Regions from separate parts of the Pelosinus sp. UFO1 genome, predicted to be linked through region 1. Evidence: riboswitches for the same ligand, from Rfam matches in the RefSeq annotation. Region 1 holds a riboswitch; each other region holds the start of a gene.
The links. Region 1 has a riboswitch for thiamine pyrophosphate ahead of thiW (energy coupling factor transporter S component ThiW). Riboswitches for the same ligand answer to the same signal wherever they lie in the genome.

Region 1 (7,899 bases):
ATTACAAGTGTAATATTTAAACATCGACTACAATTGTAATCCATTAAATTTTAAAATAGTTGTTGCAAACTAAGTTACCTATTCAATTAAAAATAACAAATAGGAAGGATGTTTAAAGTGAAAAAATGGTTTTTAGTATTACTTACCGTTGTTCTTGTTAATTCATGCTTAATGGCTAGCGCACATGCAGCGACTGTAACAGTAAGAGAAGACATTGGAAAATACTTTGAGGGGTTTACCGCTGGAACGTTTGTTATGTATGATGAGGCTAACGATCAGTACATAGTCTTCAACGAACCGCAAAGTGTAAAAGAATTGTCACCTTGTTCCACCTTTAAAATTTATAATTCACTCGCCGGATTGGAAACCGGTGTCTTGGATCAAGAGGATGTATACACTTTATTTAAATGGAATGGAACCCAATATACGTTTCCGAGTTGGAACCATGATCAAACATTGGCGTCTGCTACGAGGGATTCAGTCGTCTGGTACTTCCAAGAACTTGCCACACAGATTGGAACTGAAAGAATGCAGACATTTATTGATAAGATAGAATACGGGAACCGCGACATATCTGGCGGTTTGACCACATTTTGGTTAAGATCTTCATTGCAGATTTCAGCGCGCGAGCAAGTAGATTTATTGCACAGGCTATATTCGAATCAATTACCGGTTTCCCCCCAAAATGTAGCTATCGTGAAAAAGAACATAACTTTGTTAGAGAATGACGATGTGCGGTTCATGGGTAAAACTGGTTCGGGATTACAAGATGATAAATGGATATTAGGGTGGTTTGTCGGTTGTGTTGAAAAACAAGGAAATCGATATTTCTTCGCTACTAATATTCAGGCTCCAGATGGTGCAATCGGCGGAAAGGCCAGAGAGATCACGAAATTAATTTTAAAAGACCTTCGAGTTTTACAGTAGATACTTTCGAGTTACTGTATTTTTTAGAAAGTTGTTTAACCTTTCAAGTAAACTGCTAAATAACTATTGACTTTAACGTAGCGTAAAGCACTATACTAAAACAAGAGATAGCTATCAATAATAAAAATTAAGAGGTGTAAAGTGCTTTCTATCGGAGAATTCTCTAGAATCTGTGGTGTTACAACAAGAACATTGCGACACTATGACACAATTGGTTTGATCAAACCAACCCATATAAATCCAGACACTGGTTATCGTTTTTATGAGGTATCCCAAATTCGCCAACTGTTACTAATTAACCGACTAAAAGGGTATCATTTTTCTCTTGAAGAAATAGCTGCAATGGTTTCCATACACGATAATCATTATATTCTCAACCAAATAACACGCAAAAAAAATGAAATCCAATTAAAAATTGAACACTACAAACTACTGGAAAATCAATTAAAGTTTGATATTTTAAATTTAGAAAGAGGTGTTGATATTATGTCATTTATTGATGATATTGAAGTAACATTAGTTGAAAACAAGCCTCAGCATATTCTGTACAGTAGACAACTTATGAGCGTTCATGATTATTGTAAATACATTGGTAAACTATTTGAACTGGCCCATTCAAATGGAATGCAGTTTGCCGGAGCACCAATGTCAATTTATCATGATAAAGAGTTCGATCCAGCTAATAATGACACAGAAGTCGCTCTTCCTGTTCAGGTACAGAATCAACATACGAGACTACTAGCCGGAGGGCTTTGTGCAACGGCTACATGCAAAGGTGCTTACTCTACTCTTCCAAATAGTTACGCTAAACTTACTGAGTGGATAAATGAGAATGGTTATGACGTTACCTCAGCTCCTTATGAGCAATATGTAAAAGGACCAATGGAATCACAATCTGCAGATGATTTTATTACTCAAATTTATTTTCCTGTAAAGAAACGCTAACTTCTCTTCATAGGAAAAGATCAGATCAATAATGTCTGTTCTTTTTCTATGAAGACATATAGGAATAGCAAAAAACGGTTATGGGCATCTCGAACCCCAGGAAATCAAGGATGGTATTCGAATATTATACGAACATATGAGAAACTAGAAAAGAGTCTTATTTGAAAAATTGTATCACTTATGATACAATAACCACAATTAAATACGCTGGGGAGCTTGTATGGCAGGCTGAGAAAAAGTAACCAAACTTTGACCCAATACCTGATTTGGATAATGCCAACGTAGGAAATTAATCTATAGTGATTTAATGCTATAAATACAAATGGGGTATGCCGTTATTGGTATGTCCCCTTTTTGTTTGAATTCGGAATTTGTTTCCGAAAGGTGGAGGAGGAGCGTCCTGCGCCTTATAAGAAAAGACTTGGCTTTTGCAAGTCCTCGGACGAGGCAGAAGCCTTAGTCGTTCTTACTTGGAATCAAGAAAGTGTTATACTTTCTGATTCCGTAAAAAAACAACTACATAGCGAGGGAGCTCGTGTTTCGAGATGAGAGGAAGCTTTTAAGCTTCGACCGACCTGATATGATGTATGGTTATACAGGGGATGCTATTTAGTTTATACGAGAAATATACCTCAATGACAATATTGCTCCACCTGTATGACGTATTCTGTCACTAAACAGGATTTAAGCATATTCTGCTTAAAAATAAATATTGTTAGCGAGGTATTTTTTATGAACAGAAAATCCGATCTTTTAAAACTGGTCATTCTATCAATGATGGTCGCACTTGGTGTAGTCATTTCACCGATTCTTCGTATTGAAGGAATGTGTCCCATGGCTCATTTTATTAACATTGTATGTGCCGTTTTGCTTGGCCCCTGGTATGCCCTGCTCTGTGCAACACTGATTGGTGTAATCCGTATGATGGTTATGGGAATTCCGGCTTTGGCACTGACTGGTGCAGTTTTTGGGGCCATGTTGTCAGGAGTTTTTTACAGAATTTCTAAGGGAAAATTGATTTATGCGGTGCTAGGAGAAGTTATCGGAACAGGCATAATTGGAGCCATTGTTTCTTACCCGGTTATGACTTTTATCTACGGTAAAACAGGGCTTACATGGCTCTTTTATGTGCCGCTATTTGTTTGCGGAACGCTGATCGGCGGAACGATTGCATACTTTTTTCTTACGTCGCTAAAAAAATCAGGTATGCTTGCAAATTTTCAAAAAAGCTTGGGAGGGAAATTTTATGACCAACCAAATGCTTAATATTACAGATCTCTTAGAAATAAGGCATCAAGTTAAGGCGGAAAAACCGCTGATTCACTGTATAACAAATCACATTTCAATCAATGACTGTGCTAATGCTGTACTTGCCGTTGGCGCAAAACCGATTATGGCAGAACATCCCGGTGAGGTTAGCCAAATCACAGCTGCTTCCAAAGCACTAGCCGTAAATCTCGGAAATATAAATGACACTCGCATGGAATCAATCATGATTTCCGGCAAAATCGCCTTTGAAAAAAGCATTCCTTCTATTATTGATATTGTTGGCGTCGCCTGCAGTGACCTTCGCCTTGATTTTACAAAGAAATTTATTTCAGAATGTCACCCAAATGTCATTAAAGGAAATATGTCAGAATTAAAAGCTCTATGTGATGCAAAAAGCGATGCCAAAGGGATTGATGTGGGCGAAAAAGATGCTATTACAGATGATACGATTGCTAATAGCATTGCCATGCTAAAAACTCTTTCTTCAAAGACTGGTTCTATTGTAATCGCAACAGGAGCTGTTGATATTATAACAGACGCTACTGAAACCTATCTTATTAGAAACGGCTGTGAAATGCTTTCAATGATAACAGGAACAGGTTGTATGCTAAATGTCTTAACTGCAACCTTTATCTCAAATAAAAACATCCTTGGAGGAACGGTTTTGGCGACTGCTTTGATGGGAATATGTGGCGAATTATCCCATAATGTACAAGGGACTGGAAAGTTTAGAACAAAACTGTTAGACTCTATATTCAGCATATCAGATTATATATTGGAACAAAAAATAAGATACACACCAATTAAATGTGGATAATCTAATAGGTATAGATGCAAAAACGGCTATTTGCCCACTAGGAGGCGAATAGCCGTTTTTTTTCACTACATAATTTGCTGTAACTTATGTTAAAAACATCCTGCTTTTTTAGGGTTAATTCTAAAGGATTTATTGTCTATTGCTCTTTGTACTGCTAAGATCCCATCTAAATGATCGTATTCATGCTGAATTAATTCTGACAAATCACCCTCAAGTTCTAAAAAACAATCATTCCATTGCAGATCCTTATAGGATAATTTGCATTTTTTATATCTATTTATCTTTACTTCTAATCCAGGAAAACTCATACAGTCATCCCACACCTCAAACTCTTCTTCCCCAAATTCCAATCTTGGGTTAATTAGAGCATATGATTTATTATCAATATTCATATAAATAATTCTTAGAAATTCTCCAATTTGAGGCGCAGCAATAGCCCTACCAAAACCATGTCTTTCTCTGAAATTTAACATTGTATCTTGTAAATCGTTAACTACCTGCCTTGTATCCATATCCTCGGTAACTTCTCGTGAAACATGATAAAGAGATTCATTTCCTAAGAGTAATATTTCTCGTACAGCCATTTTTAGCAAACTCCATTTTCATTTTAAAATATATTTACAATAAAAGCTCCCGCTATGCCTCCAACTACCACGAATATAAGATTCATTTCCCACCAGGCCATCAGTATTGCTATAATACATCCTACAATTGCTGATTGCAAATTGCCAGCACCAGTTGAACTGAGAGCTCCTGGAAAAATAAGCGCTCCCAATGCAGCATAGGGGATAAATCCCATAAACCCCTTTATGTATCTTGGTAAACAGGCATTTTGTAATAAAACCAGAGGTAACATCCGCGGTATATAAGTAACGATAGCCATCGCCAAAACCAAGTAAACTAGATTCATACTTGCTCATTCCCTTCTGAATAAAAGCTTGCACCTATGGCAGCACTAGCTATCGTTGCAATAATTATCCCCCAACCGTTTGAAAATCCCCAAATCATAGATGCCCAATACATCAAACAGTTTATAACCACAGCCAATAAGGAAACAACTACTACAGGCTTTGATTTTTTAATATGGGGAACTAATAAACCTATAAACATAGCATATAAAGCTATCCCCATACTGGCTTTAACTACCTCAGGCAAACTCGCTGCAAAAAATAGTCCCAGCCAAGTTCCAACATTCCATGAAATAAAAGCTATCGTGTTAATACCTAAAATGAAATACTTAGATAATCCACCTGTGTTTTGCAGCACGCTAATTGTAAAAGTTTCATCTGTAACACCAAAGGATAATATTGCCCTCCATTTTTTTGACACTTCCCCATCAAGCCGTTGTGACAAGGTAGCTGTCATAAGAAAGTGGCGCAGATTTAATAGAAAAGTAGTTATCACAATTTCTCCAAAGGAAGCTCCTAAAACTAATAAATTAACCCCGATAAATTGACTCGCACCCGCATAAATCACTAATGACATTAAAACACTGATATAGGCTGGAATGTCTAGCGACTTTGCTAATAAGCCAAAGGCAACTGCAATCGGTATGTATCCTAGGGCAACAGGCAATCCTGCTTTTACTCCTTCAATGAATCTCATTTTTCTCGTAAGCATATTCCTCTTCTCCCTCCCATTCTACCTCTACTCTTATAGGGGTTAGATCAATAACTACTCTTAAAACATTTAATTTAAAGCGATCCTTTTATTCGGATCGCTTTCCCTCAACAACATATCGTAAATCAGGATTATTCCGCCAAAGTTTATCTAACTGGTCTGGCCCAAAATGGCGAGTAATTGTCTCTATCATAATATCATGTCGAATAAATTCAGTAGCGACTAATACTAATGCAGGATCATGGGTTTTTACAGCCCAAGAATTTGATTTATCTAAGCAATTTGCAATTATGACTTCCTCTTTATCACGCGCTGCTATGGTTAATTTGCCTCCTATACGTTGCTTTACAACTTCAGGAGGCATATAGTCATGATGAAACGTAACCCCTAACTGACAATCCTCATTGTCAAACATAATAGATAATACTTTTACATCCCGTTTCTCAGCTTCTTGCACCTTTTCCGCCAATGATAATCCTTCAGGATTCCATACAGAAAGCCACAATTCTTGTTTTGCTCCATCAATAATGCTTCGCAATTCATCCAATACAGGCTCATAACCGTTAATATGGGAAACTACATTTACCTCTCCAACTTGTTCTAATGAGCCTAATGATTGTTCCAAGAAATCAAACGTAGCATCTATATTTCTGCGTACTCGTTTAAGAAATTCACGTGCTGGCACTGGAGAGTATTTAAAAGGATCAGATGGTATTGTATAAACCGCCCCCCGATCAATTAACTTGTTAATGACCTCGTAAATCATAGAACGTGGAACTCCTGAACGTTTACTAAGTTCATACCCAGTAACAGCAGAATTTTGTAATAGTGCGATATAAGCTTTTGATTCATATTGAGAAAAACCAAGCTTTTGTATTTCCGCCAGTATTTTTTCCATCTTACCCTCTTTTTTAGACGTTATTTATATAACTACTATATTTTATAACTATAAGGTTGTCAAGTTGTTCTAAGTGATTCTCACGCAATTACAATATATAAAAGTCCTGTAAATGCATATTTCATATGATTTACAGGACTTTTAGTATATTTTCTTCACTTATTTGTATCACAGTACCAAATTATATGCCCTCAAAGATTAAATCCTATTACTCGAATAGCTGTTTAACGTTCTTTAATTCTTTATGGATTTCAATACCTTGGGGACAGTGACTTTCACATTTGAGGCATTCAACACACTTGGAAGCGGGAGCTGCGAGTTTCGAATAAATCGCATATCTTTGTTTCGCCGCAGGAGTACCATCAAAAACCGAATGATCATTATATGTTGAGAAGCATCCAGGAATATTTATGCCTGCTGGACATGGCATACAGTACCCACAAGCTGTACAGTTTACTTTTATTCTTTGTTGAAAAATGCTCTTCACTGCATCAATCATTGCCACTTCTTTTGCTGTAAATGAATTTGCTTGTGCTTCCTCAGCTACTTTTATATTTTCGACAACCTGATCCATGGCACTCATACCACTTAATACGACAGATACTTCCGGGTGATTCCATACCCATCGTAGACCCCATTCCGCTGGTGTTCTTTTTACATCCGCCTGATCAATAATCTCTTTTGCTTCCTTAGGAAGATTAACAATGTTACCGCCTCTAAGAGGTTCCATAATAGCAATGCCCAAACCTTTTGTCGCAGCATACTCCAAGCCTTTTTTACCAGCCTGATACTCTTCATCTAAATAATTATACTGAATTTGACAGAATGACCAATCATAATAATCTACGATTTCCTTGAATAGTTCAGCTTGATCATGGAATGAAAATCCAGCATATTTTATTCTTCCGTCTTTGATTGCTTGATCCAAGAATTCGCTAATTCCAGCTTCTTTTAACACAGGCCAAACATCGGCATTCAACGAATGCACTAAATAGAAATCAATGAAATCTGTCTCTAAGCGTTCCAATTGCTCATTTAAGTATTTATCCATATCAGCCCTTGTTTTGATCAACCAACTAGGAAGCTTCGTCGCTAGTTTGACTTTCCCTCTATATCCATCCTTTAAGGCTTTAGCGACAAAGGGTTCACTTTCTCCGCCTTTGGTAAAACCTGTACCATGATAAGGATATGCAGTATCAACATAGTTCACGCCTGAATCAATAGCATACCGAATCATGTTTATTGCTTTTTCCTCATCGATATTCGTGGGATCGCTACCAATAAGGGGCAGTCTCATGCAACCAAATCCTAACACTGAAACCATTTCATTTGTTTTCCCAAGCTTTCTATACAGCAAAATAATCACACCTTTTTTTTATTTTACAACTAATTTATTTTAGCCTTGACCGTATCTATGATATTT
Region 2 (7,899 bases), 440 kb from region 1:
AATGAACACAAATGTGTCCATTTAACATGTTTTGTGTTCTTCGTGCATCTTTGTGATCTTTGTGGTTAAATGCTTTTTAAAACCTTACAGTACTATATCGACTCTGTCTCCGATTACAATCTTATCTTCCTCAACATAAGAATCATATGCTAGTAATATAACACCTTTTGCAGCAGCCAGTTTCAAGGCTGCTGCAAAAGCTTTGTCTGTCTTACTATTAGGGCTAAAACTGATGACACCTTTCATTTGGATAAGAAAGAAAATATATCCCTGATAGCCTTCTTCAACGGCTTTAATCATTTCATATACATGCTTGGTCCCTCTACTTGTTGGAGCGTCGGGAAACATAACCATACCATCCTCTTCTAATGTCACTCCTTTGACTTCAATAAACCCCTTATTGCCAAGGGATTCAAAGTAAACATCAAATCTGGAATTACCAAAGGTGACTTCTTTTCTTAAGGTATCTATGGTAGCTATCTCTGAAATACTTCCTGTCTGTAAAGCTTCCAAAACAACATAATTTGGTACTTGGGAATCGATATTAATCAGCCTATCTCCTTTATAAATACAAATAACCGAAAATCTTGTTTTCCTTGCTGGGTTTTGAGAGCATTCTAAAATTACCTTCGTCCCTGCAATAAACAACTCTTTGCATCGGCCTGTATTTTTTACATGAACAATTTCCTCGGTTCCCTCTACCCATACATGAGCAATAAAGCGATTGATTCTTTTTATAAAAGTTCCTACTACTATTTTATTATATTTCATAACAAACCACTATCTATTTCTCCCTATCAAATAATGTAAGATACTTTCCATATCCTTCTTTCTCTAAATCCTCTTTGCCGATAAAACGTAACGCTGCCGAGTTAATACAATAACGTAGCTTAGTTGGAGTAGGTCCATCGGTAAAAACATGGCCTAAATGAGAATCCCCTTCTTTACTACGCACTTCTGTACGATTCATAAAATGACTATGATCTGCCTTTTCCTTAACCGCTTCTTCTGACACAGGTTTTGTAAAGCTAGGCCAACCACAACCAGAGTCATATTTGTCCAGGGAAGTAAATAATGGTTCCCCTGAAACAATATCTACATAAATACCCGCTTGTTTATGATCCCAATATTCATTGCGAAAAGCAGGCTCCGTTCCATTATTTTGTGTTACTTCATATTGAACTTTACTAAGCTTATTCTTCAACTGTTCTTTATCTTTCATTACCTAACACCCCTTTTTATTTGATTCTAGTTCCTATTATTCTACCCCTGAGTTAGGTGAGATATTAAGCTAAAAGCGTAGTAATTCACTAACTTCTATTATAAAAAGTTAAAATCCTGCAACGTCTTTAAGGAACGTTACAGGATATCTTTTGACGCTTTATTTAGTTATGATCTGACGCAGATGCCAAGCAGCTTCCCTCGGATTGGTTGCAGCAATAATTGCAGATACTACCGCGGCTCCATCCACTCCCGTCGCTATTACATGATGAATATTACTCCCATTAATACCGCCAATTCCAACAATCGGTATCTTAATTTTTTCTTTTATCATCCCCAAATCCTCAAGACTCACATGATCTGCATCACTTTTGGTCAGAGTAGGAAATAAGGCTCCAATTCCAAGGTAATCTGCTCCTTCCTCTTGAGCCCTTAGCGCTTCTTCTAGGGTAGATACAGATACCCCAATAATCTTTGTTGGTCCGAGTAAATTTCTTGCTACTGGTAAGGGCATATCCTCCTGACCAATGTGTACACCATCTGCATCTACGGCTAGAGCGATGTCTACACGATCATTGACAATAAAGGGAACACCATAGGTAGTCGTAATACCTTTAACCTGTAAGGCCAACTGAAAAAAGTCCAACGTAGATATGTTTTTTTCACGAATTTGTACTAAACTAACACTGCCCTTAATCGCTTCTTCTACTGTATTAGCAAGATCTTTGCCACTTAATAATTCCCGGTCCGTAACTAAGTACAAGGAATAATCAATTGCCCCTTTATCCATTCGTTATCGTGCCGCCTTTTACTAAGATCTCTGGAGTCATATTCCATACGGCATCAAATAACCGAGCACGAAATGTTCCAATCCCTTCGCCAGCTTTCAAGGATTGTCTCGCGAGCTCCCCAGCAAGCCCCATGGTCAGAACTCCTGCTGCTGCTCCGACAAACAAGTCATCATTTGCGCCACAATAAGAAGCAATGAGAGATGTAGCCATACATCCAGTGCCAGTAACCTCTGACAATATAGGATGTCCATTATTAATTAGGCAAACTTTATTTCCTTGGGCAATATAATCTTGTTTACCCGTAATTGCAATCACACAACCAAGTTTTTGCGAAAGATGTCTAGCTACCTTCTCTCCATCCATTTCATCAGCCACAGAATCGACGCCTTTAATTTCTGTAGCGATACCCGCTAAAATTTTCATTTCTGACATATTGCCACGTATTACATCAGGACGAACTTCTTCTATAATTCGCTTTGCCGTAACCGTACGAAGGTTAGTAGCTCCCACCCCTACTGGATCGAAGACAATGGGAATTCCCTTTTCTTTCGCCTTTTTGCCAACCACTAGCATGGATTCAATACTTCGAGAATTCAGTGTACCTATATTTAACACTAAGGAAGAAGCAAAAGAAACCATTTCTTCAACTTCTTCTATATCATCTGCCATCACAGGAGAAGCGCCTATCGCCAAGGTGATATTTGCACAATCATTCACTGTCACATAATTAGTAATATGATGTACCAAAGGCTTCTTTTGTTTTAGAGCTATAAGGCCATCGGAGATTTTTTGCAGTATTTCCATTGTTTCGTATACCCCCATATTATTTTATAGAGTAATGCGGTAATCAGCATAACAGGTATCGTCGCTCCAAAGATAAATTCCATTTTGATAAACTGATAATACATTCCTACGCCAAGGGCCCAAACCACTAATGCACTCCAGTTGATTAGAACCTCGGGTCTAACTAGCCGATTTTTAATGATAAAATACTCGGTCAAAAGTACCGCAAATAAAGGTGCAAAAACTGACCCGATAGCAATTAGAAAACTTTCGTACTCTTCGATATTGATCCACAAAGCGATCACTGTGCCAATGATCGTCATCACCAAAGCAACCTGTTTCTCATTTAACTCCGGGAAAATATTATTAAAGCTTACACCTGCGGAATAAGCATCCAAGAAAGTCGTCGTTACTGTTGCTAATACTACAATCCCCAAGGCAGATAGTCCCAAATTAGCAGCTAGCATCATAGCTGAAGGCTCTGGGTTGCCAGCAACAATAGCGGCTCCGAGACCAATGATATACATCCAGCAGCTGCCAATAAAGTAGCCAAGGCCACTGCCTAAGGCGGCACTTGTTTTACTTTTTGCAAAACGAGTATAATCTGCAATCAACGGTAACCAAGACAAGGGCATAATTACACTAAGTTCTAACGCTTCACCAAAGGACATACCACCAGCAGGTAGTACGCTTAAAGCGGAACTATCCTTAAATACAACGGTACTTAGTATCACAGTTATGCCTAATAAGAGAAACACGGCCAACATATTAAGCCTCTTCAAGCCGCCTTCCCTACCCAGAGCAATCCATAAAAGAACTAAACCACCAATACCAATGCTCCACAAGGACATTTGATCCATACCCCAAAGCATTTTACTTATTTCATTGGCTGATCTGGCCGCTGAAATAATCATAACGGCTGTCCAACCTACTAGTTGCAGTACATTTAGTATGGAGAATAAATAGGAACCATAGGCTCCGAAAGAAATTCTGGTAGATACTAGGGCTGGTATCCTTTCCTGAGTTCCTATGATGCCACATAACACCATCATAACGGTCCCCACCACATGACCAATGACAATGGCGGTCACACCACTTTGAAAACCAAGAGGAGCCAATAGCCCGCCTGTTAAAATCTCCGCAATCGACACAGCCGCACCAAACCACAAGAATAAATAATGGGTAAAACCAAGTGTATTATTATTTTCATTTGTCATCTAACATACCTGCACCTTTATATAAATTATAGAAATGATGGACGGGACCAACCCCTTTACCGATGGAAAAAGAATGTTCAATTGCGGTATGAATATATTCTTTAGCCCGCGCAACTGCCTCTTGCACCAAATATCCTTTTGCCAAGTTGGCCGCAATAGCAGCTGACAAAGTACAACCCGTACCGTGCGTATTTTGGGTGGCAATCCGCAAGGAGCCAAAATGGTGGAAGGTTTCCCCATCAAATAAGACATCAACCGCATCCTCTTCTCGATGACCTCCCTTTAAGAGAACATATTTGGGCCCTAACAGATGAATGGCTTTAGCGGCTTCTTCCATATCTTTTAAACTATGTATCTTCCTGCCGCTGATTTCTTCCGCTTCAGGAATGTTAGGAGTCAGCACTGTCGCCAAAGGCAATAAACAAGATACTAATGCCTCCATTGCATCAGGCTGGAGTAAATAATATCCGCTTTTTGATATCATTACGGGATCCACAACAACATTCTGGGCATTAAACTTTTTGAGGCCATTGGCTACTGCTCGGATGGTTTCGATGCGAGAAACCATACCAATTTTAACAGCTGAAACTGCTATATCATCAAAAATAGCTTCTATTTGTTTCTCTATAACAGCTACATCAATATCTTGTACAGCAAATACGCCTTGAGTATTCTGAGCTGTCACTGCTGTTATGACACTCATACCAAATACCCCATGAGCACAAAAAGCCTTTAAATCAGCCTGAATTCCAGCTCCACCACTAGAATCGGAACCTGCTATCGTAAGTACCTTTTTAATACAAATTCCCCCTTAAAAAAATATTCAACCACAAAGACACAAAGGACACTATGGAACGTTTGCTTTTGTGTGCCGCGATAGCGGCATTGCGTCTTTGTGGTTTATAATACTCTATCATGTAAAAAAGCACATCCATAGGGATGCGCTTGGTATACAAAAACTCTATCGCTATCCCTCCGCTGGCATTACCCAGATCAGGTTACAGGGTCATAGATTTTATCAGATCTATATCTCAGCCAGCCTCTCCAGCCCCCCTTGCCTTATTCAGTTCAGCATCATCGTAACATATCCAAACTAGTTTTTCAACTTCTTATGCAAGGACACTTACATCTTACTCTACAACACTTTATTATAGTTAACCGATTTGTGCCGTAATAATTAGATCACTGTATTGAAAATACCTAATTCTGTTAATAATAACAAACAACCCTTTACTAATTTGTGCACCCTATAGTCCATACCCTACTTCTACATTCATCAAAAACCTAGGTGCTAAATTAAAAGAAAAAACATAAACTTTATTAGTTCTTATTTTTTCAGTCTTACCATAAGAACAATGTTTATTTTTTCCTATTGCTATGATATATAAGTAGATTTTATATCTCCTATATGAGAAATCCCCAATAAAGGAGGTCTTATTATGTGCAAAGAGTCTTTTAAAGCAGTTTTATTCTGCATACGCTGCAATCAAGAGGCTGTTCATGATATTGACTACAATAACAACTTAATTGTACAAATATCTTGTGAAGAATGTGGAAAAACCATTGGACCTTATCGGCAAATTACTGCAACGCCTCTACCAAGTAACCTAATACATAAAACAACCATTACCTCTTCTCCTGCCCCAACAAATGATACTATTAACCCTGAAAACTTACTCAAAAAAACCTCTTCCCAAACTTATGGCGAATTCCTCTTGTCTCGCATCATAACAAAACCCTCTCGTTTGAACCAAGAAATTCGTAATGATCTGACAACATTCCTTTGCTCTATTCCCGTTCGGTTTATGACGAAGCCAGTACGTATCGCTAAGGAATACCACACTTCGAAAGTCAACCTACATCGATAATGCCATAAAAGAGAAGAAGACTTAGGCTCAGACGGAGTTACACTCCACTGGAACCCAAGTCTTCTTTTTTTATTACTTATTTTGCAGAACCTGCATCATGAGATGCCTGCAATTCCTTTTTATGTTGCTTATGTTTATTTAAAGCACCCACTCCCTGCTCAATTAGAACAAAGAGTACAGGGATTAAGAAAATTCCTAGCAGTGTAGCTGCCAGCATACCGCCAACAACGGCCGTACCCATAGAATTTCTCGCTCCAGCACCAGCTCCTGTAGCAATTACAAGAGGTAAACATCCAATAATAAAGGCTAAGGAAGTCATTATAATAGGACGTAACCTTAATTTAGCGGCTTCAATAGCTGCTTTAATAGGGTCCATGCCCTTATCAACCCTAACCTTCGCATATTCAACGATTAGGATTGCGTTTTTAGCTGATAGTCCAATCAGCATAACCATACCAATCTGCATGTAAACATCATTTTGCAAATTACGTACAAATTGGAATAGGAAAGCCCCAAATATGCCGGTAGGGACTGACAAAAGAACTGCAAAAGGTATACCAAAACTTTCGTAAAGAGCCGCCAAGCATAAGAATACAAACAGCAAGGCAAAACCAAAGACATAAGGAGCACGGCCACCAGATATCTTTTCTTCACGACTCTGATCAGCCCATTCATAACCAAAACCAGTAGGCAAGTTTTCAGCTGCCACTTCTTCTAGAGCAGTTAAGGCTTGACCTGAGCTATAACCAGGTGCAGGATTACCACCAACTTGAATCGTTCTGTAACCATTAAATCTTTTAATTACAGGAGGTGCCGTAATTGTTTGTGGTTTTAATAAGGTATTGAGTGGTACCATCACTCCAGATGAACTACGGACATAGAAGAAGCGAGTTCCTTCAACATCATTTCGGAACTGCTGTTCCGCTTGCATGACTACTTTATAGGACCTTCCGAAACGGTTAAAATCATTAACCTGTACGCCACCAAGGAAGGTTTGTAATGCTGTAAATACATCCTTTACTGGTACGCCTAACTGCTCTGCTTTTTCCCGATCTACGTCAAAACGATAACCAGGAGTATCTATTCCAAAAGTAGAGTAAATCATCCCAATTTCCGGACGTTTACGGGCAGCAGCCATAAATTGTTTAGAAACCCTATCGATTTCTTCAATGGTATTACCACCTTTATCCTCAATCATCATGGTAAAGCCACCTACGGTGCCAATCCCCGGTAAGGAAGGAGCATTAAAGGAAACAACCCTAGCTTCAGGAACATGAGAACCATTCATTAAAACCTTCATAACTTGTTGCTCTACACCTAATCCTGGAGCGGTTCTTTCATCCCAATCAGCAAGTTTCGTAAAAATAATCGCTGAATTTGCTTTCGCAGCACCAGCTAAAATATCATAACCTTGCACTACAATTGTATCCGCTACCCCTGGTTGAGCACGCATATCCTCGGCTATTTTACTAGCAACAGTAGCGGTACGACTCGCGCTTGCCGCCTCTGGTAAGGTAATACTTGAAATAAAGTACCCTTGGTCTTCACTAGGAACAAAGGAAGATGGAACGAGTTGAAATAGTTTACCAGTGATTAATAAAAGTACCACTAAGAATACAACACCCAAAGCAGCTCTTTTGATTAATTTAGCCAAACCTCTACCATACCGCTCTACGGTAGCCTCAAACACATCATTAAATTTGTTAAAAAATCTTTCTAGGAGCCCAGAATGGGCATCCGGATCATGAGGTTTAAGTATTAACGCACATAGGGCCGGTGTTAAAGATAAAGCCACGATGGCGGACAAGGCCATGGAAACTGCGATTGTTAAGGCGAACTGTTTGTATAAAACACCTGTTGTCCCGCCAAAAAAGGCAACGGGAATAAATACAGATGCTAACACAAAGGCAATCGCAACAACGGGACCAGATACTTCACTCATAGCCAATTTAGTTGCCTCTTTGGGGCTCATGCCATTGTACCTCATATGATGCTCTACCGCTTCAATTACAATAATCG
Region 3 (7,899 bases), 2.4 Mb from region 1:
TATTGAAGGCCTAGGAATAGGTGGCCAAGTAGCAACTACTGAGGAAGTTGAAAACTATCCTGGATTTTCCCAAGGCATAAATGGCTTTGAACTATCAACGCAAATGGAAGAACAAGCCCAACGATTCGGAGCAAAGAATTTAATCGCTAAAGTACATTCCTTGGAAGCAAAGGATAAATACCATATTGTCAAAACCACAAAAGGGACTTTCGTTAGTAAAACAATAATTATTGCTTCCGGCGCCACTCCAAGGTACCTGAATTGTCCTGGCGAAAACACCTTTCGGTCGCGAGGTGTTTCTTACTGCGCTACTTGTGATGGTGCTTTTTTTGAAGGCGCTAATATAGTTGTTGTGGGTGGTGGGAACGCCGCAGTGGAAGAAGCATGTTATCTAACAAGATTTGCCGATAAGGTAACTATCATCCACAGAAGAAATGCCTTGCGTGCTACAAAGCTTATTCAAGAAAGAGCATTGACAAATCCCAAGATAGAACTTATCTGGAATACGGTGATTGAGGAAATTTTAGGCGAAGAAACTGTAAAAAAAGTAATCCTTAAAAACCTGGAAACAGAGCAACGAATCGAACTGCCCATTGACGGCGTATTTATTTATGTTGGGAATGAGCCAAATACTCATTTTGTAAAAAACCTTATTGAACTCACAGAGGAAGGTTATATCAAAACGGATGATTTTATGCGCACCAATATCCCAGGAGTTTACGCGGTTGGTGATGTGAGGCATAAGCTGTTACGACAGGTAGTTACCGCAGTAAGCGACGGAGCAATTGCCGCCTACCATGCGGAAAAATATATAGAAGAATATTTTCCTGAGTCTATGGAAAACAACTTTAGGAGGTAATAAATTTATGGAAATCATTGAAATTACAAAGGAAAACTTTAAACAAGAAGTATTGAAAAGCCAACTACCAGTATTGCTGGATTTTTGGGGTCCAAGATGTATTCCCTGCAAAAGATTAATGCCTATATTCGAAGAGTTAGCAGCAGAATATGACGGTAAAATAAAATTTTGTAAGGTAGATACTTCAGAAAATCGCAGTCTTACTCACCAATTTAACGTAATGAGCATACCTACTCTCCACTTTTATAAAGCAGGCAATATTATGAAAACCATTCGAGGTGCGGTAAGTCGAGAAGAAATTGAAGAACATCTTAAGGCACTTCTAGATTAACAAAGAAGGAGGGTCTTTCACGAATGATTCGTGAAGACCCTCCTTTTGCCCGTTTAGATGTCTACTTCTTCTCCATTTAATATTTTTTTCATAGTTTTCATGGCGCACATTTTGCCACACATGGTGCAGGTATCACTGTGTTCAGGTAATGACTCTTTACGATATCTTCCTGATTTTTCTGGATCAATGGATAGTTCAATCATTTTATCAAAATCAATATCGGCACGAGCTTGGCTCATCTGATTATCCCAATCTTTAGCCCCTGATACTCCTTTGGCAATATCAGCAGCATGAGCAGCGATTCTAGCGGCAACAATACCTTCCTTCATATCTTCCATCGTTGGCAGACGTAAATGTTCTGCTGGCGTTACATAGCATAGAAAATCGGCTCCAGCGGCAGCGGCGATCGCTCCCCCAATCGCACTGGTAATATGGTCATAGCCAGGTGCAACGTCTGTAACGAGGGGTCCCAAGACGTAAAAAGGCGCACCATGGCACAACTTCTTCTGCAACATTACATTACCTGTAATCTGATTCAACGGCATATGACCAGGACCTTCAACAATCACTTGCACATTTTTTGCCCAAGCCCTTTTTGTTAATTCTCCTAATACAATCAATTCTTGAATTTGCGCTGCATCGGTCGCATCATTTATGCAACCTGGTCTACAGGCATCTCCCAAACTAATAGTGACGTCATATTTAGCACAAATATCTAACACTCGGTCATAGTGTTCGTAGAAAGGATTTTCTTGATTGTTAAGTTCCATCCAAGCAAAAAGCAACGACCCACCTCTAGATACAATATTAGTTAACCTTTTCTCTAACTTAACCTTACCTGCTGTTTCTCGATTGAGTCCAGCATGGATAGTCATAAAATCTACACCGTCTTCTGCATGTCTCTCAACAACGGATAAGAATTCCTCTGCTGTAATATTTTTTAATTCCTTATCTAAAAAGCCAACAGCATCATACATAGGAACCGTACCAATCATCGCAGGTGAAAACTCGATTAATCTGCGACGAAATTCCCTGGTTTTACCAAAACAACTTAAATCCATAATGGCATCAGCCTTTAGTTCGATGGCTTTCTTTACTTTGCAGATTTCTTGCTCAATATCACAGCAATCCTCTGATACACCTAAGTTGACATTAATTTTTGTACTAAGGCCTTCCCCAACACCTGCCGCTTGCAAAGATGTATGATTTTTGTTAGCTGGTATAGCAATCTTTCCTTGCGCCACTAAATCCATGAGTTTTTTTACATCCATGTTTTCCTTAGCAGCTACTAAGTTCATTTCTTTTGTTACAATTCCTTTTTTTGCTGCATCCATCTGTGTCGTATATGTCATTGTATATTCTCTCCCATACTTTTTATTATTGTTCTAACCTTATGAATCTTATCGCCCATATCATGAGCTTTCGTTATTTCTGTAACCATAGCAATACATTTTGCTCCCGTTTTAACAACCTCTGCTACGTTACTTTCTGTTATCCCCCCAATAGCAACAAAGGGAATGGGTATATTCTTAACTACATAATCTAAGTATTCTAGTCCAACTGGCTGGCATACATTCTTTTTTGTGGAAGTTTTAAAAATTGGCCCTACCCCAATATAGTCGGCGCCTGAAGCAACAGCCTCTTGGGCTTGCTGGGGCGAATGAGTTGATATACCAATCATCATATCACCCACCAATTCTCTCACTGCCTCAAGAGGAAAATCATCTTGTCCAATATGTACTCCGTCAGCTTGCACCATCATTGCCAAATCAATATCATCATTAACAATAAAAAATACGCCCGCTTCTTTTGTTAACCTTCGAATGATTTTACACTCTTGATATTTCAATTTCATACTTTTATCTTTTTCGCGGTATTGAATGACTTTAATACCAGCATCAATCCATTGTTTTACTACTTCAATATTGCTTCGACCTAAGGAAAAGTCTTCCGCTGTAATACAGTATAAATCATTGGGTAAGGAATAATTCCTATCCATACAATCACCCCACCTTTCCTCTATCGTTTTGACATTAGAGGTTATTTAACACAAATTGTAAAATAAGATTTGCCTGTTTTGCTGCCGCAATACTAACTCTAGGAGCACAAGGCGGCAACTCCTTGCCAACAGCAGAGGATAAATCACCGACAACATATAAATTTTCTCTAATCTTATGAGTTTTTATTTCATCACTATCAGCATAGCCGGCGATACCAGAAGCAGACACAATAAACTTTTCAGACTGTAGGTATTCTTCTACAATCATTTTCTTATAGTTTGCTTGATCAAAGGCTTCAACAATAATATGGCAATCCTTAAACATGGCAGCAACATTGTGTTCCTCGATTCGTTCCTGCAAGATTTGGACTTGTATAGCAGGATTAATTGCCAGTAAGTTCTCCCTTAAGGTCGTTACCTTAGATTTACCAATTTGATTGTAAAAATAAAACTGCCTATTAAGATTAGAAGACTCAATTGTATCAAAGTCTACAATTACAAAATTGCTAAAACCACTGCGCACTAAATTCACTGCGCAGTTGGAACCTAGTCCCCCAGCTCCTCCAATACCTACCGTAATTTGTTGGATCTTTTCTAAATTGTTCTCTCCTAGAGCCATACCTAATGCTTTTTCAAATAAATTTCTATATTTTACTGTCATATAGCTTGCCAATCCTTAAATACAGGTTGATAACCTAATTGCAGAATGGCCTTAGACATCTCCTTCACACTCCGTGTATCAGAAACGGCAAATTGTCCTGCGTTTTCCTGAACCTCAATATGTCCCCCTACTGCAGTATTGACTCCTGCAGACATTTTCGTAATCCCTAATTTAATAGCGTAGTTCCGAAATTCTGCACTTTCTCTAGTCGATAAAGGCATCCCCGCCCTAGGCATAAATAATCGAAAAGCGGTCATAAATTGAACCATATTCTTATCGTTCACGCTGCTTCCCGTTTCGCAAGCCCCCATAGTAGGACGTATCCGAGGTAGTGATATACTGACCTCTACATCTGGATATTTATTTTGCAAGTAGTTAGCATGCAAGCCCGTAAAGAATCCATCTCTTCGCCAATCATCAAGCCCGAGCAAAGCTCCAATATTTACAGAGCGCAAACCAGCCTGACAAGCCCTCTCTGGTGCATCAAGGCGGAAGTGATAATCCTTCTTAGGCCCTTTCACATGGAGTTTGTCATAGATGATTGGATTGTAGGTTTCCTGATACATTGTCATGCTCTCTACGCCAGCTTCTCCAAGTTTGGCGTACTCCTCTTTTGTTAAGGCATAGACCTCAATCGCAATGGAGGAAAAGTAGTTTTTTAAGATCTGAACACAATCTTCCATATAAGAGACGCCAGCTCTTACTGGAGCATCTCCTGTTAGAATTAAAATATGTTGGATGCCGGAAGCCGCAATATTTTTGGCTTCTTTTTCTACTTCTTCCATGGTCAATTGCTTACGGGTAAACGTATTGGTTATATTAAAACCACAATAGGTGCATTGATTTGTACAGTAATCAGATAAATACATAGGTGTGTACAATAAAATGACACGCCCGAAATTTTGTACGGTCAACTGATTTGCCTTTTGGGCCATTGATTCTAAATGTTCTTCCGCTTTAGGAGATAATAATGCTAAAAAATCCTTTGCTGTTAACCGCTCTTTCCCAAGAATCTTTACAACATCTTCAGAGGTTGTATTTTGGAATACTTCTTCTATATTGCCTTTAGCATATTGCCAATACTCATCATAAAAGCTCATAGTTTCCTCCTCAATTATGTAAAAATCCAGTCAAAGGAGATGAAGAACTTGCCCACTTATGAGAACGCCCAAGACCCGCTAAATACGCTTTACGCCCGGCAATTACAGCCATACCAAATGCCTCAGCCATTAAGGCAGGATCGTCTGCGCTAGCAATTGCAGTATTTAATAAACAAGCTGCTGCCCCCATTTCCATCGCCTCGCAAGCGTCGGAAGGTTTGCCAATCCCTGCATCAACAATCACTGGTAAAGATATTTCCTCAATCATTATTTTTAATAATTCTTTGGTTTTTAAACCTCGATTACTGCCAATGGGGGCACCTAATGGCATAACTGCTGCTGCACCAACTTCAACTAGTTTTTTTGCTACCATTAAATCTGGACTGATATAAGGTAATACTACAAACCCTTCCTTAGCTAATATTTCCGTTGCTTTAATTGTCTCATAGCCGTCTGGCAACAAGTATTTATTATCCGAAATGACCTCAATCTTAATCCAATTGCCACACCCTGCGGCCTTGGCTAACCGAGCAATTCGTATTGCCTCCTGTGCATTTCGCGCCCCAGAAGTATTCGGCAAGAGTTGCATACTGGAGGGAATATGGTCCATCACATTCCCAGTAGGAGAATTAAAATCGATTCTTCGAAGCGCCACGGTAATAACTTGTGATCCTGATTTTTTTATAATTTCAGGAATCATAGTGTCTGCAGAATATTTACCTGTACCAATAAATAGACGACTAGCTAAGCTTTTCCCACCAATCATTAATGAATCACTCATCAAATCAGCCTCCGCCAACAAAATTTAGCACTTCTAAACAATCTTTATCTTGCAAAGTAATCATTGCCCATTCCTCTTTCTTTACTATATTACCTTGATATTCCACAATAATGGTGTCGAGATTCAAACCCTTACTAAGTAAAAACGTAAATAAATTCATCTCCTTCGCTAATTTTTCAAGGTTTCCGTTTAGCATAACCTCCAACTTTTTCACCTCACCTCTTTAATGCATTTTAAGAATGAAATAGTATAGCTAGCGATCGTAGAGAAATATTTGAAACATGTAATGGCAAATAAAAAAAGCCTATCCAAAGAGGATAAGCTTTTATAAATAACATACACAAATATAAAATAGCTTCCCTACGATGGTACTAACCACATCAGGTTCAAAGGGTCAGGAATCGAAATTCCCTCTCAGCCATAAGGCTCCCCCAGCATCATATGTAATTTCCTACAGTATATTATAGACCTTCATAAAGTGCAATGCTTTTTTTACTCTACCATTTCTAAAGCAATTTTCATCATTTGCGTAAAAGTCGTCTGGCGTTCTGCAGCAGAAGTAGCTTCACCTGTAACTAAGCTATCACTCACTGTCACAATGGTTAACGCTTTTACACCATGTTTTGCAGCCAAAGTATATAATCCTGCAGTTTCCATCTCGACCGCCAATACACCAAATTTGGTCCAACGCTTCCAATCCTCATAATCATCATGATAAAAGGTATCCGTTGTAAACACATTTCCGACTTTAGCTTCAATCCCTAACCGCTGTGCTACATCATATGCCTTTTTTAATAATTCAAAATTTGCTGTAGGAGCAAAGGTCATACCCTCAAACCGTTGTAGATTAATATTAGAATCATGAGAAGCTGACATAGCTAGAACAATGTCCTTAATTTTTACATTTTCCTGTAATGATCCACAAGTACCAATCCGAATAATATTTTTCACATTATAGCTCGCCATTAACTCATGGGCATAAATAGATATAGAAGGAATCCCCATTCCCGAACCTTGTACAGAAACTCTTTTGCCCTGGTAATATCCTGTGTACCCGTACATACCGCGCACTTCATTATAACAAACAGCATTTTCCAAAAAGTTCTCCGCTATAAACTTGGCCCTAAGTGGATCACCAGGCATTAATACCGTACTAGCGATATCGCCTTCTTTTGCATCAATATGTAAACTCATTTTTCTACCTCCATCCTATTCTAACCATATTATACAATCCCCAGAAGTACGCCGCAATTATTCATCTGCATACTTTTCTCTCACCTTAATGATTTCATCCAAATTAGCAAAAAACAAATCAACTAATACAGGATCAAATTGCCCTCCCCTAGCTTCTTTGAAATAGGTCAAAATTTCATTTAATGGCCAGGCTTCTTTATATACTCTTTTGCAGCTTAGTGCATCAAATACATCGGCAATGGCGGCGATTCTAGCATAAATATGAATTTCTTCCCCTTTTAGCCCACTGGAATATCCCTTGCCATCATATCGTTCATGGTGTTGCTGCGCAATAATAGCTGCTGCTTTTAACATCGTTAAATGAGATCCCTTTAACATATCATAGCCAATATTAGCGTGAAGTTTGACAACTTCAAACTCAGTTAGTGTTAATTTCCCTGGTTTATTTAATATCTCGTCAGGTATCCCTAGTTTACCTATATCATGCATAGGAGTCGCCAAATGAATGAGATCCACTTCATCATCTGGTAATCCATATTTTTCAGCCAGCAAACGAGCGTATTCAGCAACACGCCTTACATGATTGCCTGTTTCTTTTGATCGTGTTTCTGCCACTTCGGCCAAACGAAAGAAAACCTCTCGTTGTGTATTATACATTTCTAAATGCAATTTAAGATTTTCAAAGGCAGAAGAAACATTTAAACAAAAAACATCTAATAAACGCCTATCTAACTCACTAAGTCTTTGTCCACCTTCCATATAAATTAGGTACACATAATCGTCTGCACTTTGCCAGTATAAGATAAAGTAATCCTCAAAAAATATACTTTGTTTTGCCATAAGAACGTAATCAAGTTTATTTTTCACGTCAATCGAAATATCTTCGTAGGTTTCACTATCAAAGGTACCTGTAGCTGCTAAAACTTTTATTTCTCCGTCCTTCTTTCGCGTAGCGGCAAAACTCGATACCTTGA

Region 2: linked by a shared signal. The riboswitch ahead of thiD (bifunctional hydroxymethylpyrimidine kinase/phosphomethylpyrimidine kinase) and the one ahead of thiW (energy coupling factor transporter S component ThiW) in region 1 are both predicted to bind thiamine pyrophosphate.
Region 3: linked by a shared signal. The riboswitch ahead of thiS (sulfur carrier protein ThiS) and the one ahead of thiW (energy coupling factor transporter S component ThiW) in region 1 are both predicted to bind thiamine pyrophosphate.

The regions. Positions count from the first base shown of each region.
Region 1 is NZ_CP008852.1:3,826,070-3,833,968, forward strand. It holds gene UFO1_RS18145 (penicillin-binding transpeptidase domain-containing protein) at 109-927, shown strand; gene UFO1_RS18150 (MerR family transcriptional regulator) at 1,069-1,872, shown strand; TPP riboswitch at 2,071-2,177, shown strand; gene thiW (energy coupling factor transporter S component ThiW) at 2,605-3,138, shown strand; gene thiM (hydroxyethylthiazole kinase) at 3,119-3,958, shown strand; gene UFO1_RS18165 (peptide deformylase) at 4,048-4,542, opposite strand; gene UFO1_RS18170 (AzlD domain-containing protein) at 4,566-4,868, opposite strand; gene UFO1_RS18175 (AzlC family ABC transporter permease) at 4,865-5,578, opposite strand; gene UFO1_RS18180 (TrmB family transcriptional regulator) at 5,667-6,476, opposite strand; gene UFO1_RS18185 (aldo/keto reductase) at 6,685-7,830, opposite strand.
Region 2 is NZ_CP008852.1:3,387,013-3,394,911, forward strand. It holds gene sfsA (DNA/RNA nuclease SfsA) at 85-771, opposite strand; partial or broken gene msrB (peptide-methionine (R)-S-oxide reductase MsrB) at 785-1,219, opposite strand; gene thiE (thiamine phosphate synthase) at 1,382-2,011, opposite strand; gene thiM (hydroxyethylthiazole kinase) at 2,004-2,816, opposite strand; gene cytX (putative hydroxymethylpyrimidine transporter CytX) at 2,780-4,012, opposite strand; gene thiD (bifunctional hydroxymethylpyrimidine kinase/phosphomethylpyrimidine kinase) at 4,002-4,811, opposite strand; TPP riboswitch at 4,966-5,077, opposite strand; gene UFO1_RS16080 (hypothetical protein) at 5,452-5,880, shown strand; gene UFO1_RS16085 (efflux RND transporter permease subunit) at 5,957-7,899, opposite strand, start outside.
Region 3 is NZ_CP008852.1:1,454,655-1,462,553, reverse strand. It holds gene trxB (thioredoxin-disulfide reductase) at 1-859, shown strand, start outside; gene trxA (thioredoxin) at 867-1,190, shown strand; gene thiC (phosphomethylpyrimidine synthase ThiC) at 1,244-2,542, opposite strand; gene thiE (thiamine phosphate synthase) at 2,539-3,189, opposite strand; gene thiF (sulfur carrier protein ThiS adenylyltransferase ThiF) at 3,224-3,850, opposite strand; gene thiH (2-iminoacetate synthase ThiH) at 3,847-4,950, opposite strand; gene UFO1_RS06525 (thiazole synthase) at 4,961-5,731, opposite strand; gene thiS (sulfur carrier protein ThiS) at 5,736-5,945, opposite strand; TPP riboswitch at 6,072-6,174, opposite strand; gene deoD (purine-nucleoside phosphorylase) at 6,224-6,925, opposite strand; gene UFO1_RS06510 (DUF3369 domain-containing protein) at 6,983-7,899, opposite strand, start outside.